Regions from separate parts of the Clostridium sp. LXY-7 genome, predicted to be linked through region 4. Evidence: riboswitches for the same ligand, from Rfam matches in the RefSeq annotation. Region 4 holds a riboswitch; each other region holds the start of a gene.
The links. A riboswitch is a leader RNA that binds a small molecule or an ion and turns the genes downstream of it on or off. The one in region 4 is predicted to bind cobalamin.
Positions count from the first base shown of each region.

Region 1: it holds a riboswitch for cobalamin, as region 4 does, so the genes downstream of both, ACI48Q_RS11690 (cobyric acid synthase) here and ACI48Q_RS02175 (hypothetical protein) in region 4, are expected to answer to the same signal.
Region 2: it holds a riboswitch for cobalamin, as region 4 does, so the genes downstream of both, ACI48Q_RS04020 (ABC transporter substrate-binding protein) here and ACI48Q_RS02175 (hypothetical protein) in region 4, are expected to answer to the same signal.
Region 3: it holds a riboswitch for cobalamin, as region 4 does, so the genes downstream of both, ACI48Q_RS13595 (energy-coupling factor ABC transporter permease) here and ACI48Q_RS02175 (hypothetical protein) in region 4, are expected to answer to the same signal.

Region 1 covers NZ_JBLLJL010000002.1:964,189-967,390, reverse strand. Annotated here, with positions in the region: gene ACI48Q_RS11695 (aminoglycoside phosphotransferase family protein) at 29-1,009, opposite strand; cobalamin riboswitch at 1,288-1,470, shown strand; gene ACI48Q_RS11690 (cobyric acid synthase) at 1,657-3,150, shown strand; gene cbiB (adenosylcobinamide-phosphate synthase CbiB) at 3,170-3,202, shown strand, end outside.
Region 2 covers NZ_JBLLJL010000001.1:844,916-848,117, reverse strand. Annotated here, with positions in the region: gene ACI48Q_RS04025 (YjjI family glycine radical enzyme) at 1-1,215, opposite strand, end outside; cobalamin riboswitch at 1,493-1,662, shown strand; gene ACI48Q_RS04020 (ABC transporter substrate-binding protein) at 1,768-2,706, shown strand; gene ACI48Q_RS04015 (FecCD family ABC transporter permease) at 2,790-3,202, shown strand, end outside.
Region 3 covers NZ_JBLLJL010000004.1:87,006-90,207, forward strand. Annotated here, with positions in the region: gene ACI48Q_RS13590 (recombinase family protein) at 1-1,246, shown strand, start outside; cobalamin riboswitch at 1,461-1,639, shown strand; gene ACI48Q_RS13595 (energy-coupling factor ABC transporter permease) at 1,791-2,531, shown strand; gene ACI48Q_RS13600 (energy-coupling factor ABC transporter substrate-binding protein) at 2,537-2,854, shown strand; gene cbiQ (cobalt ECF transporter T component CbiQ) at 2,851-3,202, shown strand, end outside.
Region 4 covers NZ_JBLLJL010000001.1:451,740-454,941, forward strand. Annotated here, with positions in the region: gene ACI48Q_RS02170 (hypothetical protein) at 1-1,373, shown strand, start outside; cobalamin riboswitch at 1,468-1,641, shown strand; gene ACI48Q_RS02175 (hypothetical protein) at 1,936-2,355, shown strand; cobalamin riboswitch at 2,523-2,697, shown strand; gene ACI48Q_RS02180 (cysteine-rich small domain-containing protein) at 2,963-3,202, shown strand, end outside.

The sequences.
Region 1 (3,202 bases), on a different contig from region 4:
ATTTATTATTACATAAGTATATATTAAATTAAAATTCAATCCCATTTTTTAATATTTTAATGGACCGTTCAATTGCTTCTTCAATTTCTTTTATCCAATCACTTGGAGGATTTGGATTATTTATTAAAGATAGCATTCCTGGTATGTCTATGAGTTTAGCAAGTTTTAGCCATTCTTTAGATACCTTATTTTTTGCAAAGGCGTTATAGCCATTAATAAAACTGTCATAGGTGCTTTTTTCTAAATATTTATCTAAACTAGCTCTATTTCTAAAGAATTTTCCAATATCATAATACATTGAAGCAGATAAACTATATTCGAAATCTATAAACCAAACATGTTCATTAGAATCTATTAAGATATTAGAAGGATAAAAATCTCCATGAGAATAAAGAAATACTGTATCTAATTCTTTTAATAAAGCATTATTTTCCGATATAAATTCAAGAAGCCTTTGCTTTATTTTATTACTAATATGGATTCCAGGAAATCCATTGAGAAGATTCTGATATAGCTCAGAGGTAGGCGGTAATGTACTTTTAAGATCTAAGTCTTTAGTTAATTTACCCTTACTTTTATACTGGTGGCTATGAAGAAGAGCTAATTTACTACCTATATAATAGGCTATTCCTTCTGGGAATTCTCCCTTATTTATAATATATTGTTTTAGAGTTATACCATCGATGTATTCCATTATTACGTATGGATTATTATAAATATTTTTACTATTATCGTATAAATATATTTCTGGCACATTTACATATTGTCTTGCATAAGAGTAAGAGGATATTTCTATTTCACTATTGCCCCCATTTTCGGGATAAATCTTTAATAGATATTTTTTAGAAGTATTTTTTATGTAAACTATATAATTGCTAGTACTTAAACCTTCTGGTATTAATTTTAAATTTGTCACTTGGATTCTATTGTCATATTGTGAAAATAATTTTTGTGATGTTTCCTTGTCTATGAGGATATAATCATATAACCTATTATCCTTATTACTCATTTATACCTCCAGAATTGTTATATTTACAAATTAAAATTCTTATAAGAGTTAGAAGTATTCTAACTAATTATAACATAATATTGGATTTTAATACATATTTTACAATACACTATTTCAAATATAGTCTATATTTAGAATAATATGATACAATATACTTTTAATAAAGGAGTGTATATAGATAAGAAGATTAGATATAAAGCTGTAGAGGATAGCTGATTATATTTTAGTGTAATAAATAGCCATTGACTTATAATTCTATAAAAAGTATAATGTAAACGGAATTTAAATATAGTTTAGGTGCTTTAAGTATAAAGTGAAAAGGGAATATGGTTTAAATCCATAGCAGCCCCCGCTACTGTAAATGATGACGAACCTCATATGTGTAACCACTCTTGTTTAGGGGAAGGTGAGGTGTAGGATGAATCATGAGCCAGGAGACCTGCCTGAATAATTTAAGCTTTCGGAGGGAAAGAACTATTTTAAGATTTTAAAAATTATTAATTATTATGAAAAGCTTTTTATTTATAATAATATTAGCTTTTATATAATTCTAGTAATCTGCTTAAATAGTAATATTTTCTATACAAAGACAAGGAAGCTTAGGGTCCTTGTCTTTTTTTTAATATAAATAAAGGGATGGTGTAGATATGGCAAAAATTATGGTTCAAGGTACTGCTTCTTCAGTTGGAAAAAGTATTCTAGTAACAGCACTTTGTAGAATTTTTAAACAGGATGGGTATTCAGTTTGCCCTTACAAATCTCAAAATATGTCTTTGAATTCATATATAACATTAGATGGAAAAGAGATGGGAAGGGCTCAAGTACTTCAAGCCTATGCAGCTGGGCTAGAGCCACAGGCTTTTATGAATCCAATATTATTAAAACCTACCACAGATAAGAATTGTCAGATAATATTTAAGGGAGAGGTTTATGGATATTCTGACGCTAAGAGATATCATAATTTAAAGGTGCAATTTAAGGAACAGTTAAAAGAGGATTTTCAGAAGTTAGAAAGTGAATTTGATATCATTGTAATGGAGGGTGCAGGAAGCCCAGCAGAGATAAACTTAAGAGAGAATGATATTGTAAATATGGGCATGGCAGAGCTTATAGATGCACCTGTAGTATTAGTGGGTGATATTGATAAAGGAGGAGTTTTTGCTTCTCTATTAGGCACTCTAATGCTTTTAAGTGATAGTGAAAGGGAAAGAGTTAAAGGAACTATAATAAATAAATTTAGGGGAGATATTTCACTGCTTAAGCCTGGTATAGATCAAATAGAAGAGATAACAAAGAAACAATGTTTAGGAGTAGTTCCTTATGTAAGATTAGATTTAGAAGATGAGGATGGAGCTGTAGAACTTAACAAAGCTGTTAAGGGAGAAATAGATGTAGCGGTTATAAAACTTCCTCATATATCAAACTTTACAGATTTTGATGCACTAGAAATAGAGGAAGATGTATCAGTAAGATATATTACTTCAGTTAAAGAGTTTGGTAATCCGGATTTATTAATAATACCAGGTACTAAAAACACCTTAGGAGATTTAGAGATATTAAAGGAATGCGATCTTTTCAATGAGATTGTAAAATATTCAACAAGAGGAAAAATTGTAGGTATTTGTGGAGGATATCAGATGTTAGGAGCTCTGTTAGAAGACCCATATGGTGTTGAAACAGATATAAAAAGTACTGAGGGGTTAAATTTATTGCCTATTAGAACCATATTTGAAGAGAAAAAGGTTACCACAAGAGTAGAAGGAAGAATAAATAAAGAACTATTAAATGTGGAAAAAGATATTTCAGTCTATGGATATGAGATACATATGGGAAAATCCTATATGTTAGAAGGTAGTAAGGAGTTAGTTCATATATCAAGTAGCAATGGAAATAAGTCTAACCATATGGATGGAGCTATAAATCAAAGTGGAAGTATAATGGGAACTTATATTCATGGAATTTTTGATGGAGTTGAATTTAGAGAGTATATTTTAAATCAGATAAGAGATAAAAAAGGTATAGAGAAGAAAAATTCAAAGGTTTATGAAAGCATCAGAGAAAAGGAATTAGATAAATTAGCTGATCTAGTTAGGGAATCCCTTAATATGAAAGAGATATATAGTGCAATGGGATTAAAATAACTAACTAGGAGAGAGTAGAATGTTTGTTTTTGATATAAAGATAAATTTAATA
Region 2 (3,202 bases), 390 kb from region 4:
GAAGTATTTATGAAATACTGCACTTTGTACTAAGTGTTCATGAAGAATTGGTTCTTCTCCTATTGGAATTCTACAACCTGGACTTGTTCCATTATCTGTTTCAATTCCAACTTGAGCATGGAGTAGATAGTGGTTATCTGTTGCTTCACAGTATTTATTTTCATGTTTATTTACTATATCATACATAGTTTTGATAATAGTTTCTCCTAATTCATTAGCTTTAGCACTATGTCCAAATCTATCCTTTTCTTCACTAGCATTAAGCAATGTATTTACACACTCTGCAAGGCCTACTAATCCAAACATAGCAGTGAATCTATCCCTTGAAATTAATCCTTCTCTTACTAGGAAATTAGACTCAAAAAAGTTACTCTCCTCTACTATGAATCTTACTCTTTTATCCATGTAGTCAAGCATAATTTCTATAGCTTCAGGTAATACATTATTTAAGAAATCTTCTACATTCTTTGCCTTAGGAGCTAATTTTGAAAGTATCATCCTTACTAATGTATAACTTCCGCCACCTATATTTAATCCATTGTAACAACTAGCTATTGCATATTTTTCTCCTAACTCTTTTGAGAACATTTCATGGTTTGCAAAACTTGGCTTTGCACAAGAAAGAGCCGTTTTAATAGCTTCTATAGCAAATTCATCATTAGTTTCTTTGGAATATTTTAAAGTTATATTAGGAGTAGCATTTTGAAGTTCTCTTTCAACTTCTAATATTATTCTTCCTGCTTTTGTATCTAATGGTCCTATATTAGCATGACAGAAAGAATCTGTTATAGTTCTATCTATATGCATTAAGAAAAATTTTATAGCCATATAAGCTTCCTTTTCATCAGCTACAAATGGTTCTAATAATGTATCAATATTTCCTACATATACTGGGAAAGATGTTATTGATGGAACATGCTTGTATAATATTAAAAGATTATTAACAGCCTCCCAAATATTTGTTGGAGGAGTTAATCTTAAAAACTCACTACCCTGTTTCATAAATTTTTCATAGTCAGGAACTATATATCTAGGTCTATATGGTGCTTCACCTTCATTTAAATCACAAATAATTCCTATGTCTTGATAATCTTTAGTTTTTTCACTTTTATTTAATACCTCTAGAGAATTCTCTGCCTCTCTAGCTAAATTTAAAACTTTCATTTCATAAGTTAAAGTCTTATCTTTTATAATATTAAGAATTCTATCCTTCATTATATATTCCTCCAAATCATCTAAAAGTTTAAGAATATTTTTATTAAGTATATTATATACTTATATATATTATATACTTATTTCTAAAATTTTTCTACAAATTGTGAATAATTATTATTGTTAAATAATTGTTATGAATATTTTATAAATAATTACATAAATTCTATATAATTCATTATACCTTATTTAGTTTATATTGACTTTTTGATGTGTAAACCATACAATTTTATATGTTAAGTTGATAATTTTCAGGTGCCACTAAGTATATAAAATAACTTATCACTAAATAGTTGTTTTTAATATACTAAGGCTTAATTGGGAAAGTGCAAAACACTGCAGCCCCCGCTACTGTATATGGCGACGAAGCTAAAAACCACTGTATTTCACGGGAAGGTTAGCTTAGGATGAACCATAAGCCAGGAGACCTGCCTAAAAATATTTACAGTCACTTTCGGCGGGAAAGGAGATGAAGTGTACTACTTCTACGTAATCCCTCTAGGGATTTTTTATTTTGAACAAAACATAAAATTTATAAGTTAAGGAGCTGATAAAATGAAATTTATGAAGAAAATTACTTCTACTATTTGTCTGTTTTTGTTATGTGCTTTGTTTTTAACTGCTTGCGGAAATAACCCTACACCTAAAAACGAAAGTAATTCTGCAGATAATTCTTATCCTGTGAAATTAGTGGATAGCTATGGTGAAGAAGTAACTATTAATGAAAAGCCTGAAAAAATAATTTCTCTAGGACCTAATACCACTGAAATAGTTAGTGAATTGGGTGCCATAGATAGATTGATAGGAAGAACTGATTTTTGTGATTACCCTGCTGAGGTTTCAAAGATCGAATCCATAGGTAGTTTATATGATCCTAATGTGGAGAAAATTGTGTCCTTGCAGCCTGATTTGGTGTTAGCTTCTACTCACACTAAAGAAGAAACTGTAAAAAAACTTAAAGAACTTGGTATTCCTGTACTTGCATTGTATGAAAAAGAAAACTTTGATGGAGCCTACTCTCTTATAGAAAAGATAGGAATAGCCATTGATTCTAAAGATAAATCCTCAGAAATTATAGCTAATATGAAAGCAAAAGTAAAAGAAATAAAATCTAAAACCGATTCAGTAACTAGTAAGCCAAAAGTATATTATATGGTTGATTTTGGCGGAAATGGAGATTTTACTGCTGGTGGAGACACTTTTATTAATGATATAATTGAAATGGCTGGTGGAGAAAATATAGCAAAAGATATAGAAGGATGGAAATACAGCTTTGAAAAAATTGTAGAGAACAATCCTGATGTTATAATATGCAGTAGTAATTATGGAGCTAAGGATAAAATGATACAAGCGGATAATTATAAAGATCTACGTGCTGTTAAGGAAAATAAAGTTCTAGAAATTGATGACAATCTAATAGTAAGACAAGGACCTAGATTAACTCAAGGGTTAGAAGAAATGACTAAACTTATTCATCCTGAGCTTTTTAAATAGTTAAAATATGCTCTAGTTATAACTAGAGCATATTATTTATAAATTGATTTAATTTAAATAATTTTATGAAGAGAGTGATATAATTGGCTTACCTAAAGAGAAAAAATAATATTTTAAATTACATAATTATAATATTAATATTGATAGTTTTAACCATAGTTTCCATAAGCGTAGGTGCTGCCAATATAACATCTTTGGATACTTTTAAAATTTTAGTAAGTAAAATACCCCTGTTGGGCAATATAATAGATATCAGTAATATATCAGCCACTTCCTTTACTATAGTTTTAAATGTAAGACTCCCTAGAATTTTATTAGGAGCGCTTATTGGAATGAACCTTTCTGTAGTAGGTGCTACCTATCAAGGTATATTTAAAAACCCAATGGCTGACCCTTATATACTTGGTATATCTTCTGGAGCTGCACTAGGTTCTGCTATTAGTTTTGTATTAGGACTAAGCAATTCATCTATTCTTGCATTTATAGGAGCAATCCT
Region 3 (3,202 bases), on a different contig from region 4:
TTATTTAGAGGACTATTTTAAAGTAAATGGAATCAGGTTTGTATCAGTGTTAGATAATGTGGACAGCGAAAATGAATTTGATGATATAATACCTTTCAAAAATATATTAAATGAAATGTATATAAAGGATTGCTCAAGAAAAATTAAGGATGCATTAAAGCAAAGGATGTTGAGGGGATCTAGTATAGCAAGCAAACCTCCCTACGGATATAGATTTCAGAGTACCTATATGGGTAATGTAAAAACTATAAGATTAATTCCGGCAGAAGATGAAACCACAGAGGTGGTTAAAGAGATTTTTAGGTTGTATGAAGAAGGTTTTGGAGCAGGTAAAATAGCTAATTGTTTAAACAAAAAAGCAATATTGCCACCATCAGCAAAGGCTAGTAATAGATTAGAAAGTAGAGAGGGTGTATGGAATAGTAACACCATATTATCCATTTTAAAGAATCCTAAATATGGAGGATATATGGTACAACAAAGGTATAAAAAAATTAGTTATAAAATAAAGAAGGTAAAACCTGTAGAGAAATCTGATTGGATATGGGGAGGGGAGTTCGAGGGGATAATAGATAAGGTTACCTTTAATAATGTACAAGATTTAATAGCTGTTAGGAGTATGAAGAATAGATATAAGGGGGGAGAACTACATTTATTTTCTACTGTATTAAAATGTGGTGAGTGCAACGGAGGAATGTGTTATAGGAAGAGTTATAGAGGATATAAATGTACGAAATCTCAAACTGGTGGGAAAAAATGTACAGCACACTCTATAAAGGAAGAGTTTCTTAAAGAAATAATAACAACTAAACTTAGAGAGTCATTAGCGGAAAATATAAATAAGGAAGCACTTTATGAAAAGAGTAGGGAGCTTTTGAATAAAGATGAGGAATATAAGGAGTTTGAAAAAACAAAGATTGAATTAAAGAAAGTGGATAGTAACCTTGAAATAATGTATCAGGATAAGCTTAAGGGAATTTTAAGTGAAAGAAATTTTGAAAATTTAATTAAGAGTATTGAAGAGAAACAGGAAAAACTAATATATAGAAAAGAAGAATTAGAAAAAAGAATTAGAAATAAGAAGAATGAAGAGGAACTTTTAATCATATATAAGAATTATATAGATAAAATTTTAGAGTTTAATGACTTAGACAGACAAATTGTTGAAGCTTTAATTCAAAATATTATTGTCTATGAGAAGGAAGAGAGAAAGATGGTGGAGGTAGAGTTTAAATTTTCAATATAGATTTATTAGTAATATATAATAAAATTTAAAAGTTGTAAAAAATTTCATAGGAATTTTAACTATATTTTAAGGCGGACATTATTAAGTCTATATTATTACAAAATATTGACTTAATAAAAAACTATGATAAAATTGAATATGTAATAATTTAATAGATCTTATAGGTTTTGTATAAGGCGTTTTTAAAATGAACAATGAAATGATAATATTCTACATTAATTACATCATTTTAGATGCCGTGAATTAATAGGGAAGTTGGTTAAAGTCCAACACAGCCCCCGCTACTGTAAGCACTACTTATGAATAGTTATTCCACTGAGTCTATGACTTGGGAAGGAGTTTCATAGGGTTTGATGTGTAAGTCAGGAGACCTGCCTATAAAGAGTTAATCAATAACTTCGGAGGGAGGTTTTATGTGTGAATTATACGTATATTAATCTATCCTTAAGGATGGATTTTTTTATTTGCATAAAAGACGGCTACTAACTATTTATCATCTAAATAATTTTGAAGTTTAAAATTAAAAAAGATGGAGGGTTTAGTTATGAAGAAAAAATATCAAATTGCGCTAGGGGTATTTCTTGCAATGCTAGTTATACCTACAACTGCTTATGGAATGCATATTATGGAAGGCTTTTTATCACCAGGATGGTGTATTGCTTGGGGAGCAATAACTATACCATTTATTATAGTTGGCTTTTTCTCAATAAAAGAAAAAATAAAAATTAATCCAAGATTAAAAATGCTAATAGCTATGGTAGGTGCTTTTGCCTTTGTTCTATCAGCATTAAAAATACCTTCAGTTACAGGTAGTTGTTCTCACCCAACTGGAGTAGGCCTTGGAGCTATTCTTTTTGGACCAACAGTTATGAGTGTTTTAGGATTTATAGTTTTAATATTTCAAGCATTACTTCTTGCTCATGGTGGATTAACTACCCTTGGAGCGAACACTTTCTCTATGGGAGTAGTTGGACCTTTTGTATCTTATTTTATATATAAGTTGTTTAAAAAATCCAATGCTTCTCAATCTGTATCTGTGTTTGCAGCTGCAATGTTAGGAAACTTAATGACCTATGTAACAACTTCAATCCAATTAGCCCTAGCTTATCCTGATCCTACAGGTGGAATTATGGCATCTTTAGGGAAATTTATGGGGATTTTTGCTGTTACTCAGCTGCCACTAGCTATAAGTGAAGGATTATTAACAGTGATAGTTTTCAACCTTTTATATAAATATAATCAAGAAGAACTTATAGAATTAAATGTTATAGGCAAGGAGGCATAATAGATATGAGTAATAATGGTAAAAGTAAAAATATATTGAAAACAAATATACTATTAGCTCTTTTAGTTATAGCATTAGCAGTTTTTCCACTTTTTATAGCTAAAGATGCTGAATTTGGGGGAGCTGATGGTGAGGCTGAAGAGGCTATACTAGAAATTAAAGAAGGCTATGAACCTTGGTTTTCACCACTTTTTGAACCAGCAAGCGGAGAAATAGAGAGTCTTTTATTTGCATTACAAGCAGCTCTTGGAGCAGGTGTTGTATGCTACTTCTTCGGATTTGCACATGGTAAATCTAAAAAAATTGAAAGTGAGAGAAAATGATTTCAATTGATAAATTAGCTTATGTATCTGGATTAAGAGAAGTTAATCCTATGGAAAAATTTTTATTTTCAATAATCACAATGATAGTTTGTATAGCTTTGAATTCTATTGTTACTTCTCTAATAATATTACTACTAATGGGAAGTATTACTATTATAAAAGGGAAAGTATCCATTAAATCTTATGGGGAATTAATTTTAATTCCCCTTGCCTTTTTAGTTATAGGACTTTTAACTGTAGCAATAAGTGTAGTTGAACCAGATTCAAATGCATTATTTAGTTTTGTTATATTTAACCTAAAACTAGGATGTACAAGAGAGAGTTTAATTATTGCAGCTAAAGTATTCT
Region 4 (3,202 bases):
ATATAGAGTTAGATATAACTGAGTTAGAAACTCCTCTAAATAGTGATCAAATAGATAATATTCAGAATAGAATATTTGAAAAATTAAATATAAAAAAGAGTAATGAGGAATATGGTAATAAGTCTTATAGGAAAGAAAATATAAAGGCACATAAAAATTATAAAAAGCACTTTTCTTTTTCTATTAAAAAGACTCTTATTGCAGCAATAATAATTATTGGAATGCTTTCCACAGTAGTACTTGCCAAGTATGATTTAATCTATAAGTTTATACCTCAGCGTGGAGGGGTAGTCTCTTCAGAAGGTAGTATTTACTCTCTAAAGAATCCATTAGAGCAAGTGGTGGAAGGGAGTAAAATTACCCTAGAGGATTTAGTTATGGATACTTCAAATAATAATTGTAATGCTAAAATTGTAACATCTAAGGGAAAAATTACAGAAAGTGAAGTAATTTTAGGAGAAAATGGATTTAAAAGTGGAAATAATTCCTCAGCAGGAGGAGGAGAAGGAGGAAGCTTTTGGTATAGTTATTCAGATATCACCAGTTATAATGAGGGCGATAAAATAACTGTAAATGCCTATTTAGATAATAAGAAATTAATAACCTTTGAAGCTGAGTTAGAGAAAATTGAAGGAGTTTCAGATTACAGTAGCCTTGGACCGACAGATACAAAGGAGAATATTAGTATAACTGCCGTAGTAAAGGAAGCAGATCATATATTGGATGTAAACTTCATTACTCCAAATAAAGAGGGAGAGCAAATTGTTTACTATGGAGATGAGTTTAATCAAAAGAATGAAGGTATTTATCTTAGAGATAGTATGGGAACTCAGGTAAAGGGAGAAAGATTATTTCATAATGATAGAAATAATCATATGCAATTTAATATAGAGGGGCTAGTAAAGCCTTATAAAATAATATTGCCACAGGTTACTATAGAAATGAGAAATGAGGGTTTAGCTAATGAAGAAATAAAAATAAAGGTTCCAAAGCCAGGAGAGAAGATAGATATTAATAAAGAGATAAAGATTGAAGATGGAACCATAAAAATACTTCAAGGACATAGGCTTGGAAATGACGAAGAACCGATAATTTGGGGAGAAAAGAAGGATGTAACAACTAACTATATATTAAGTTTTAAGTTAATTAATAATAAGCCTAATAGAATATTGACACAGTTTAAGATATCATCGATAGGTACGCTATTCAATATGAAGGGAGATTTTTCAGGTTATGGAAGTGAATATAATGAAAAAGAGGTTATTGATAAAGTAATTATAGATTTAGATAAACCTAATAAAAACACCTTAAAATTTAATATTACTTCTGCAAATTATTTAATAAATGGAGATTGGGAATTTAGCATAGAGTAAAATTTATAAATTGTTAAAGGTACAAAATTATTTATCTTTGAGTATTCAATAATATTGAAATATGTAAGAGAATATAATATAATGATTATGAAATTAAATATAATAAGTATTAGGTTCCACTAGGAATTAATAGGGAAAATGGTGAAAATCCATTGCAGCCCCCGCTACTGTAAGCATGGACAAATCCTAAAAACCACTGGAGTATTCTGGGAAGGTAGGATAAGTATGAAATGCAAGTCAGGAGACCTGCCTAATATCTTCAGCATAGTTTTCGGTGGGAAAATAGCATTGCTATTATAAAAAAGTATTGTATGAATACTTTATGTTAGCATATAATAAACTCCCATTATTGGGAGTTTTTTATATTATAGAATAATCTTAAGCAATAGGAATAGATTCTTATAGGTTAGGATATATAACGAAGTATATAGCTTTCGGTTTTTGTTATTTAGATAAGTCATCTAAATAACAATTTATAAAAACTATTATAATTAAGAAAATCTGCAATTCTACATAAATAAATATCAATTATTAATATTATAGAGAATAGGAGGTAAGTAGAGTGATGACGTACAATTTATTTATGGAAAACCAGATTAGTAGATATGAAGAAAATATATGGGAGAAATATGTAATTATTGCATCGGAAATAGTTGAAAAACAGAACATATCAATACTTACGAAAGCTAGATTTACAAATAATCTTTATAATATGGATAAAGATAAGGAATTGAATTCATTAGTTTCCATATACACCAATTTAATTGATGAACTTAAACAAGAAATGTTATCTAAAAAAGAGGCACTTGAGAAAATAGATAATGTTTTAGAGAGATTAAAGGTTAGATTTAATATTAATGGTAATATTGATAGATTTTATTATAATTATAATAGTGAAAATATGGAGGGAGTTATAGAATTTATTATAGATAAATTTCTAACTTTAATAGCCATTGTATCAGGAGAAATTAGAGATTTTTAGATTAGGTTGTGATTTAATATGTAGTTATAAAATCAACATTATATTAAAACAAAGCTATAAAGTATTTTAAGTTTTCTAAAACTTAAGCGAAATAATATTGAACTAATGTATTGAGTACATTCTTATTACGGTATGATATACTATAATAAGAATGTAGTTAGAATGAAAAGTAAATAAAGATATTAGACTTATATTGTGATTAAACGGTAAAATGGTGAAAATCCATTACAGCCCGCGCTACTGTAAGCATGGACAAGTCTTAAAGGCCACTGGAATAATTCTGGGAAGGTAGGATGAGAATGAAATACAAGTCAGGAGACCTGCCTTATATTATAATAAGATTTTCGGAGGGAAAATACTAATAGATATAGTTTTATTTGAGTTTTAATAGGGCTATATTTAAATTGTATAACTCCCTGTTGGGAGTTTAATTTTTATTATAAGGTAATCTTAAGTTGTATATTTTTTAGAAGAGAAATTTAAAAATGTAAACTTATAACATAGGCATTTATAAATACTCATTATTTTAAAATACTATTCAGAATAATAGGTTATAAGTGCCAGTTGTTTAAATTAATACTATAAAATAGAAAAGGAGATGCTAAGTATGAGCTGTAACTATAAGTTTTTTCAACATAAAGACTGCGAGTATTTTCCATGTCATAAAGTAGCTAATGAAGAGAAGTTTAATTGTCTATTTTGCTACTGTCCACTTTATTTTACAGAAAATTGTGGGGGGAATTGCAAACTTCTTGAGGGAGGAATTAAGGACTGTACTAACTGTATGATACCTCACTCAGAAAAAGCATATGATTATATAATAGGAAAAATAGTTGAAATAAATAAT